3 regions of the Bifidobacterium adolescentis ATCC 15703 genome follow, and region 2 is predicted to be linked to each of the others. Evidence: riboswitches for the same ligand, from Rfam matches in the RefSeq annotation. Region 2 holds a riboswitch; each other region holds the start of a gene.
The links. A riboswitch is a leader RNA that binds a small molecule or an ion and turns the genes downstream of it on or off. The one in region 2 is predicted to bind thiamine pyrophosphate.

Region 1 (3,276 bases), 500 kb from region 2:
TTGACGGTAATACGCAATTCGGGACCGTTCTTCTGCCGTTCTTTAGTAATGTCAAGACGACTAGATGGGTCTGCCACGCGTACTGCGCGCCACGCATTCCAGCCTTCCTTGCGGGCTTCGTTCTCTTTCTCCTGCGCCTTCTCCAAGGCACGTTCCCCATGTCTGACATCCCAGTCGACAGCTTTGCGCATGGTAAGCAACAAGTTGGTGCCGCGGTTCTGACGCACTGCGGCCAGACCCTTGCGGTCAAGACTCCGTGCGGCTCGTCGGCGAGCCTCTTTTTCCGCTGCAGAAAGCTCACGTGGCGCGACCGTTACCATGCCGGTCCGCTCCAGTTCATCCAACAACTCCCGCTCGACCTTTCCAAGACCTCTGCTCATGGCGTTCTCCGTCTCTAAGTGTTGTACATTTATTATCTACAACATATAGAAATATGTCAATAAGTGTCGCACGGAGAAGTGAAGCAACATTTATAGCAATGAAAACGATAAATGGAATAGACGGGAATAAAAGAGCATGACAACAATTGAACAATCTTCGCAAGTCTATTAGTCAGGATTGTTCGGGAACATCTAAGAACAATTGCCGGCATACTGAAATCGACGTAAAGAATCAGACGCCGATAATTTTTCTTATGTCAGATTCAAAGCACGCAACAGCCTTCATCGCCGTTCAAGCAACAGGATTATACGCCGTTTCGCGGTCGAATGTCCTATGCGTCGACCGCGAAACGGCGTATGGAATCACTTCTTAGCGACAATCGCTACATATCCGCCGGCATAGTAGCCATCGATAGGCTCCTCCACCATGCGGTTCGTGTAAACGGGATGAGCGACAAGCGTCTGCTTGTAACGTAGGTCATGCAATCCAAGTTCATCGGTCAGAACCTTACTTTTCTCTTCGGTTGTATGCCAGAGAGCGGCATGGACGAGTTCCAACGGGTATGGGCATTTAGGCGCCGTATCAACGGTTTCCGGGGAATCGTAGGTGTCAAGTTTTCCTGCCAGTAGATAGAGCAGACCATAGGCGCTTTCTTTCGGAACATCGAGCAGGACGAGGCTGCCACCTTTCTTCAACGCCTTGAGCACGTTTCCGTAAGCAACTTTCAAATCGGGAATATAGCTTGAAGATCCATTGAAGTAGATCACGTCATATGATTCCTCTGGTAGATCCGCCGTCTCTGCGGTGGCTATCTGCACATCCATGCCACGTTTGCGCGCAATGGCAGCCATATCCTCAGACGGTTCAATGCCCTCGGAAACAGTGATGCCATACTCGTCTTGCAGTGATTTCTCGAACAAACCGGATCCGCAACCAACTGATAGCATCCGTCCCCCGTCGGTTAAATCCAACGAAGCCTTGAGCAGCTTCAACTCGCTGAGGAAAACGTTCTCGTTAGTCATGAACCAGCTGTCATAGTCAGCAGCGTATCCATCGAATTTTGCATGTGCCATTTATCGGCCTCCCTTTCATCATTGTTAGCTAGGAGACCGGTAAACACGGTCTTGCTTCCCTACGCGAGCATTAACTCACAGGTTCAAAGGGTCCCAAAGGTCTCAGCGGAATCGCTCCCCTAGCGACTCCTAGTATAGCCATACGGGGACATACTTCGTTCCGTTGTCCAGAATCTATCAGGGATAACATCTGAATGTGTAAGCGTTCCGCGGCATATTCGCGTTAACCAAATTTACTGCATGCCATCAGAAATACGCAAAAATAGCATTAGCCGCAATTTTTAGGTCGATGGTCAAATACCATAACTGATCGGCCGTAAGAGGCACCTTCCGTTTTTGGAAGGAGAGAAACAGGTTTAGCGCAAGATGCTAAACCATCATTTATCACTATATATAGTTATTATATAGAATTTATATAAAATCAATATAGTTGATATATTGCTTTTATATAGTCCTTTTTGCGTGGACCCTGCACTGGAAAATCATTGCCGCCTATATCGTCACTCCCCTGTGTCAAAAAACGTCTGCCACTGCTTCTATAAATAAACGTCGCAATGATAAGGGGCAGCACTGGGGATAGCTATCCTCGTCTATCACGCCATGCCACGCCGCTTTCCATCCAGTCTCAACGGAGTCTTCCTTAGGGACCACTCCCCCGCCCACTATCAGTTTAAAGTAGATTCCATTCCAGCACCGCACTACACGTCAGACACAAATCATGGTGGTTATCCAACGCCATGTTCAATTACCAACGATGGATCCGAACTAATCCCGTCTGCCTCATTTGCGTTAGCGTACTACATGACACGATATGGTTCCTTATTCTCCGATGAGACGTCATCCGTTTGCGCATTTTTCATCAAGAGACAACAATGCTTAAATCCACATTGATATCCCAGCTAAGCGTATCGCATAAAAGAGCTAAAATATATAGGTCCTATATGAAATTCATATAGGACCTATATAATACTTATATAAAAATCATTGATTGGCGTCAGTCATCCTGCTTAAGTCTCAGTCGAACTCCATCCACGATGAGACGCGAGGCGCTGGTGCCAAGACGCGCAGCGCGTTCCTTAAGTTCCTTTTTTAGGTCGACAGGGATCATGAAACTCATCATGGTCTTATCATTGCCTTCGCTGTCGCCTTTGTGCTTGGTGTCCTGCAGGTCCATAAGTCTGCCGGTCGGCTCATCCGGCCTGTTCGCCCTGATTGGTTTAATCGCCATCAGTTGGTTGCCTCCTCGAGTTCCTTGTAGACGTCTTCGTAGCCATATAGGTTGCTGCCGAATGGCTGACCGTACACGTTGCCCAAGTCGGCCCTCTTAGGAATCACAGCGTCGAACACGCTGCTGTCCTTCTCCCTGAAGTATTCCTGCGCGCTTTTGAGCGCGATGGTGTGCGGCTCGGCACGGACTATCAACACTGCATATTGCTTGCCGACTTCCTCGAGATTGTCAGCCACTGCCGAAGTCTGCTGCAGGTCAATGCTGTTGGGACTGGTCGGTACGATCACGAAGTCCGAGACGGAGGTCGCTTCGTCGGTGATCTTGCCTGTCGGCGGGGTGTCAATGATGACGAGGCGCGGATCGTCGGGCTTCAGTCTGCGTAGGGTGGCGATGTTGGCGCTTTCCACCGAGAACGGCAGCGGCTTGCCGTTCTGCTCTGCATTCCAAGCCCATAGGCTCGCACTGGATTGCTCATCGGCATCGAGCACCACGACTTCGTGCCCTTTCCGTGCGGCAAGGGTGGCGAGGGCGATGGCCGTGGTGGTCTTGCCAACACCTCCCTTGATATTCACTACAGCCACAATCATGATGACC
Region 2 (3,276 bases):
TATATCCGGTGATGTTTTCGTGCCATTCGTAGTTGTCGCCTTTTGAATGTAGCGTCCATCCGGGCCATAGTGCGTTGAATGGGTTGATGGCCCAGTCGTCTTCGTAGATGGACCACCATTTTATTGTTTTGTTTATGTAGTCGATGTGGATGCCTTTTTCGGGTTGTTTGTTGTGTGTTTGGAGGTTCCATTGCCAGGGTTTGCCTTCGTTGCAGCCTTGGATGACTTTGTTGACGAGCGTATGCATTTTGTTGGGGCCGAGTAGGGCTATGTTTTCGAGGTCGATGTAGTTTCCCCAAGTGATTGTTTTGTTGTTTTCTGTTGTGCAGGAGAATGCGTCGGTTTCGTTGGATATGGTCCATGGGGCCATATCCGATGCGGCGTCGAAGTCGCCGAGGTCTTTGAACGAATGATCGGTGTAGATGATGTCTGTGTCGGCTCCGGTGGCGCGTAATGTGCCGCGTGTGTCTTCGGGGGACCAGATTGCGGTCCATCCTGGCCATGTCAGTTCGATCAGGGCGTTGATGAGCCGGGGAAGGTAGCAGCCTTCGCTTTCTTCGGCCCAGACGATTCGTTTGGTGGTCATATCGATGAACAGGGTGCCTTCGAGCCATGGCGCGCTTTTCATCTCTTGGGGGGTATCCACGCCGTATGGGGCCTCGTGGTCAACACCGCCGCGAACTGGCTGACCTGGCAGGGCTACCTCCTCTTCCTGATCGGCGGCAAGGACGGCAGCTGGGCATCCGCCAACCTCGGCGTGATCGTGGCGCTGCTTGTCGGCCTGTTCGGCGCGTTGGCGTTCCAGCGTGGAGACATCGCCAAGCAGGAGGCCGACCTGCCGGCATCCGAAACGGCGGATGCCATCGAAGCCAAGTGACGAACGGCGCGATCGCACAGGAAGGAACATACGATGATCGCTGAAGATGAGTGGCTGGTCGTCATCGACCGTCAGAAAGTATTCGCCGAAAGCGAATGGTCCGCTTGGGCCTGCGCCGACGGAACCTACTACGACACCAACGAAGCGTTCGCAAAACTGGCCAAGGCGTTCGGCGACCGCGTGGTCTACACGCGCTACGTCGCGCCGATTCCGCCAAAGGACGCCTGGGTCGACTACTTCAAGGACTGGCCGCAGTTCCTGGTACCGCCGGACGACCCGATGTACGACCTGACCGACGAGACCGCCGCCCTCGCCGAAGGCCATCAGGTGGTGGACCGCACCACATTCGGCAAATGGGGACAACAGCTGATCGACGCGATCGGCGGAGCCAAGAAAATCACGGTCTGCGGCGTGGCCACCGACTGCTGCGTGCTCACCACCGTGCTCGCCGCGGCCGATAACGGCGTGGCCGTGCGCGTTCCGGCCGACGCCTGCGCCGGCAGCACCCCGGAGAACCAGGAACTGGCGCTCAACACGATGCGCTTGTTCGAACCGCTGATCACGGTAACCGACACGGCGTCGATCCTGGCATAGCCGACAGCGGCTTTCCCGCATATCGATGGGTTCCGTGTTTTTCCGAAGGCCCAGGACTTTCGGGAAAACACGGAACCCATTTTTCCATTTCACGAGACTTTTGGCCGACATGTGGAATACCAGCCTGGAAACGCGCCGAACCATGTAATATCGCTTGCGGACACGGGGGCCATTATGGCTGAGAGGAAGCGACCGCTTCAACCGTATGAACGTATACCGGATAATGCCGGCGCACGGACGTCTCTCTACTTCCCGTGCCTTTGCATAAGAGAAAGGCACATACCTTTATGACTGAAGAAAACCAGTCTTCCGCAGTTCGCAAACCCAACGTCAAATGGCGTGTGGTCGACATCGTCGTGGCCGCGATTGTTGCCGTCGCATCCGGCGTGATCTTCTGGGCCTGGGACTTCATCTACGCCGTCCCGACCGCCCTGTTCGACAGCCTCACCCCGGGACTGGGCGGACTCTTCCATTTCATGTGGCTGTTCGCCGGCCCGCTCGTGGCCATCATCATCCGCAAGCCCGGCGCGGCCTTCTTCGGCGAAACCATCGCCGCGGTCATCGAAACGCTGCTGGGCAATCCATTCGGCGTGACGCACGCACTGCTGATCGGCATGGCCCAAGGACTCGGCGCCGAAATCGGCTTCGCGGTCTTCGCATACCGCAAGTGGAACCTGCTCACCGTGACCCTGGCCGGCGCGTTGACCGGCCTATCCAATGGCCTGTACGAGTGGGTCGTCACCGCCGGCTGGTCGACACTGCAAGGCGTTGTGTTCACCGTCTGCTGCGTCATCTCCGGAGCCGTATTCGGCGGAGCGCTCATGTGGTTCGTACAGAAGGCGCTCGCCAAAACCGGTGTGCTCGACCGCTTCGAATCAGGCAAGGCCGACGTCGTGGCCTGAACCACGCAACTCACAATCCAACAACAAACACAGAAAACATGCCGGCCGTCCGCCGGCGTATCCAAGAAAAGAGAAAATCATGACCAACCACGTTCCAGAAGCAACGAAACCCGCCAGTGGAGACTACGCCTGGCTGGGCGCGGAAGCCGGCTCCGTCGCCGACCTCATGTACATGCTCAACACCGAGGACTGGTACGACGCCATCAACTCGCGTTTCGTCAGCGAGCTGCTTGACGACACCTTGCCGGAATCCATCCTCAAGGCGTACCTGATCCAGGATTTCAAGTTCTATAACAACGGCATGATGGCGCGTCTCATCAAACTCGCCCCACGTCAGGAGACCAAGGACATGCTCGCGGCGCAATCGCAGTGGTTCGCCGACAACGAGGCCACCTACTTCGAGCACTTCCTCGAGGCCTATCACGTCAGCCAGGAGGAATACGACGCGACCGAACCGACCCCGGCCAACAAGGAGTACGGCGCATACCTCGACAGCCTGTCCGACAAGAGCTGGCCGGAACTGATCACCGCGATCTGCTGCATGGAATGGCTGTACCTCGCATGGGCCAAGCGCACCGTCGACGCCGACGTCATCCAGCAGGTGCCGGCGCACAAGGGCTGGGTCGACCTGCATGAAGGCGCGCACTTCCGCAAGTGGGTCGGCGACCTCATCTCCCTGGTCAACGAATACTGCTCCATCGATGGTCCGGAAGCCGAAGTGTTCCGCACCATCGTGCATCTGGAGCGCCGCTTCTTCGACGACTCCTACCCGCAGGAGTGAGCCTGCGATCCACGACCGCATAAGCCATGAGCCGGGCGCGTACGATCGATGTCGTACGCGCCCGGCTCATTTGTTGCGGTTCCGTCCGGAGCCCGGCTTCCTCGTGCGCGGCTGCCGCGCGG
Region 3 (3,276 bases), 320 kb from region 2:
CGGTCACGTCCTTCTCGGAAACAGATTCCGAGAAACGGTGCCCGGTAAGCCATGTACCGCTGCCTGCCATTTTCTGGAGCGTGGATGCACTGTTGCCGATATCGGAGCTGGCGGAAGTGCAGAACGGAATGATCGTCTTACCTGCGAAATCGTTGGATTTGACGGAATCGTTCACCAGCCAAACAGGTGCCATCCACCAAATCGGGAAGCCCAGATACACAGTGCTGCCGGCACCGACCATGTCATGGACCGGAATCATTCGCGGCCGGCACGTTCCTTGACATAACCGACGAAGCGGTCGACCGCCTCAGGGGTGTCGTGGCGAAAGAACATGCTGGTCTTGGTGTCAAGGCCCGCGATGGTTGCCATCTCGCTGTCGGAGAGCCGGAAATCGAAAATGTTCAGGTTTTCTTCCATGCGCTCCTTGTGCGTGGACTTGGGCAGAGCAACGATGTCGCGCTGGGTGAGCCAACGCAGGATCACCTGCGCGACGGACTTGCCATGCGCCTCGCCGATCCTGGCCAGGGTGGGATTGGAGAACATGTTCTGCATGCCCTCCCCGAACGGAGCCCATGCTTCCTGAGCCACGCCCCGCTTGACCATGTTCTTGCGAGCTTCGATCTGCTGGTTGAGCGGATTAGTCTCGACCTGATCGACCATCGGGGCGATCTCATTGAAGGCGACCATATCGGCCAGACGATCCGGATAGAAGTTACTCACGCCGATGGCGCGGATCACGCCGTCCTTGTAGAGCTTTTCGAGTGCACGCCACGCGCCGTAGGTATCGGAAAACGGCTGGTGCAGTAACACCAGATCGAGATAGTCGGTGCCAAGCTTCTTCAAGGACACATCGACGGACCTCAGCGTGTTCTCATAGCCGTAATTGCTGATCCAGATCTTGGTAGTGAGGAACAGATCCTTACGATCGATACCGGAATCCTTGATTCCTTGGCCGACTTCGGCCTCGTTGAAGTACGACTGTGCGGTGTCGATATGGCGGTACCCGGTCTCGATGGCCTCGCGCACGCAGCGAGGAGCATCGTCCTTGCTGATCTGGAAGACGCCGTATCCGATCTTCGGAATCTCAATACCGTTGGCAAGTTTCACGTATTCCACTGTTTTTCCTTCCATAAATTCGTCGGTATTCAGTGCCGGCATGTATGCCGTTCTGACCCCCACGATAAAATCCGGTAGCTGCTACCGGTCAAATTACGGCACGCCGGTACTATCTACCGGTATTAATAACCGGAAATGTGACATGATAGGTACAAACAAAAAGAACAATGCGCCTCAAGCCCGACCCCATCCGGCGGCACCCGCCGAACGTCCTGCCGCGCAGCGTCCGAAAGGAGCCACGTATGGCAATCACGGCAGTGCCACTCCATAAGAACATGAAAACCTATACGATGAAGCAGGCCTGCAAACTAACCGGCATGAATTACGAAGCATTGAAGTTCTATTGCAATTCAGGACTCGTGCCCGGTCTCAAACGAGACCAGAACAACCGACGCGTCTTCGACGAGCGATGCATCGCATGGATCAACGGCCTGACATGCCTCAAACGCTGCGGTCTGGGCATCAAGGAGATGCGGCACTACACGCAACTCTGTCTTAAAGGTGAGTCATCGATACCGGAACGTCAGGAAATCCTTGCCGAAAAACGCGAGCATCTGGAGACGCAACTGGAGGAACTGCGTAAAGCCATCGCATACATCGATGAAAAACAGCGCTTCTACGCCGACGTGACTGCCGGCAGGACGGCATACTGCAGCAACGTCATCGACACGACGCAAAGCGACTGACTGCGTTCCGTAGGTGATTTTTGCGTTCCGTAGGCGGTCAGCTTCGAATCCGGACACGAGCAAACGCCTAATTCCAGGCATCTCGCCGATGCTTATCCGGCAGCAACCACCTACGGAAGCCCAAAATCACCTACGGAATCGCGCCTGTCAAGGGACGCAGATAGATTAACCACTGTTGTAAACATGCGGGGGTGCTTGATGTCCAAGTCCATCAAGCTGAGATAGGCATGAACGCCTGACCCTTTGAACCTGTTGGTTAGGACCAACGTAGGGAGCAGATCATGAGCGATGACCCATCCACCAATGACGCACTCGGCACATTGCGTGCCGCCATCAAACAAGCCGTCACGGACGTGCGCGGGCAGACACCATTGGCGCAGTCGTTCACCAATTTCGTAACCATCAATCTGGTGGCCAACGCGCAGCTCGCCGCGGGCGGCACCGCGGCCATGAGCTATCTGCCGGATGACGTGATCGCCACCGCCGAAATCGCAGGATCCAATTACATCAACGTGGGAACGTTGCTGCCGTTCTTCAAGAACGCGCTGCCCGAGATCGCGCGCAAGCTACATGAGAACGGCAAAACCTGGGTGCTCGATCCGGTCGCGGCCGGCATCGGCGAGACACGCACCGCCATCCTCGAATCGTTCCGTGACGTTCCGCCGACCATCGTGCGCGGCAACGCCAGCGAGATCATCGCGCTCGACGCGATGTGGGGACTCGCCGACGCCGACAGCACCACGCCCGCGACCCGTCCCGCCGGCGTGGAAGCCGTCGATGAGGTCGATGCCGCGGTCGACGCGGCCAAGCGTCTCGCCCGCCATCTGGCGAAGCGCTCCCCCGTTGGAGCAGGCGCGGTCGCGGTGTCCGGCGCGGTTGATCTGGTGACCGACGGCGAGCGCACGTTCCGCCTGCCCGGAGGCAGCGCGATGATGACGAAGATCACCGGCGCCGGCTGTTCGCTCGGCGGCGTGACCGCAACGTATCTTGCCGTGGCCGAGCCGCTGGTCGCCGCCCTTGCCGCGTCGCTGCTGTATGATCGTGCGTCCGAAATCGCCGAAGTCAAATCCGATGGCCCCGGTTCGTTCCAGGTGGCGCTGCTCGACGCGCTGTGGAACGTCACCGCCGACCAGGTGGCCGCGTCCGACATCATCGAAACCAACTGACCGCAACGTTCCGTGGATGGTTTCGCACCATCGCAATCGTATATACGGAATATATACGTTCAGTGCGGTGCGACGGAAAATAAACGGAAAATAACAAGACTTCTTCTGGAGCACTTACCCAAAGAACAACAAAGGGGAGACCAATGAATAATTATCCATTCGCCTCGATGCGCGACTGCTTTGATATGAGCGCGTATTTCGTGGTCGGTCCGCAGGATTGCAAGGGCCGGCCGGTGACGGATGTGGTGGATGACGCGTTGCGTGGGGGCGCGACGTTCATCCAATTGCGCGCCAAGAACGCGGATGCG

Region 1: linked by a shared signal. The riboswitch ahead of BAD_RS06770 (class I SAM-dependent DNA methyltransferase) and the one ahead of BAD_RS04685 (ECF transporter S component) in region 2 are both predicted to bind thiamine pyrophosphate.
Region 3: linked by a shared signal. The riboswitch ahead of BAD_RS06060 (hydroxyethylthiazole kinase) and the one ahead of BAD_RS04685 (ECF transporter S component) in region 2 are both predicted to bind thiamine pyrophosphate.

Annotation. Positions count from the first base shown of each region.
Region 1 covers NC_008618.1:1,591,846-1,595,121, reverse strand. Annotated here, with positions in the region: gene BAD_RS06775 (hypothetical protein) at 1-380, opposite strand, end outside; gene BAD_RS06770 (class I SAM-dependent DNA methyltransferase) at 744-1,454, opposite strand; TPP riboswitch at 1,494-1,585, opposite strand; gene BAD_RS06765 (hypothetical protein) at 2,449-2,682, opposite strand; gene BAD_RS06760 (ParA family protein) at 2,682-3,269, opposite strand.
Region 2 covers NC_008618.1:1,090,024-1,093,299, reverse strand. Annotated here, with positions in the region: gene BAD_RS04695 (hypothetical protein) at 1-646, opposite strand, end outside; gene BAD_RS08630 (hypothetical protein) at 662-877, shown strand; gene BAD_RS04690 (cysteine hydrolase) at 911-1,471, shown strand; TPP riboswitch at 1,624-1,727, shown strand; gene BAD_RS04685 (ECF transporter S component) at 1,759-2,373, shown strand; gene BAD_RS04680 (TenA family protein) at 2,453-3,154, shown strand.
Region 3 covers NC_008618.1:1,414,329-1,417,604, forward strand. Annotated here, with positions in the region: gene BAD_RS06045 (flavodoxin) at 1-259, opposite strand, end outside; gene BAD_RS06050 (aldo/keto reductase) at 256-1,131, opposite strand; gene BAD_RS06055 (MerR family transcriptional regulator) at 1,359-1,802, shown strand; TPP riboswitch at 1,980-2,093, shown strand; gene BAD_RS06060 (hydroxyethylthiazole kinase) at 2,084-2,968, shown strand; partial or broken gene BAD_RS06065 (thiamine phosphate synthase) at 3,112-3,276, shown strand, end outside.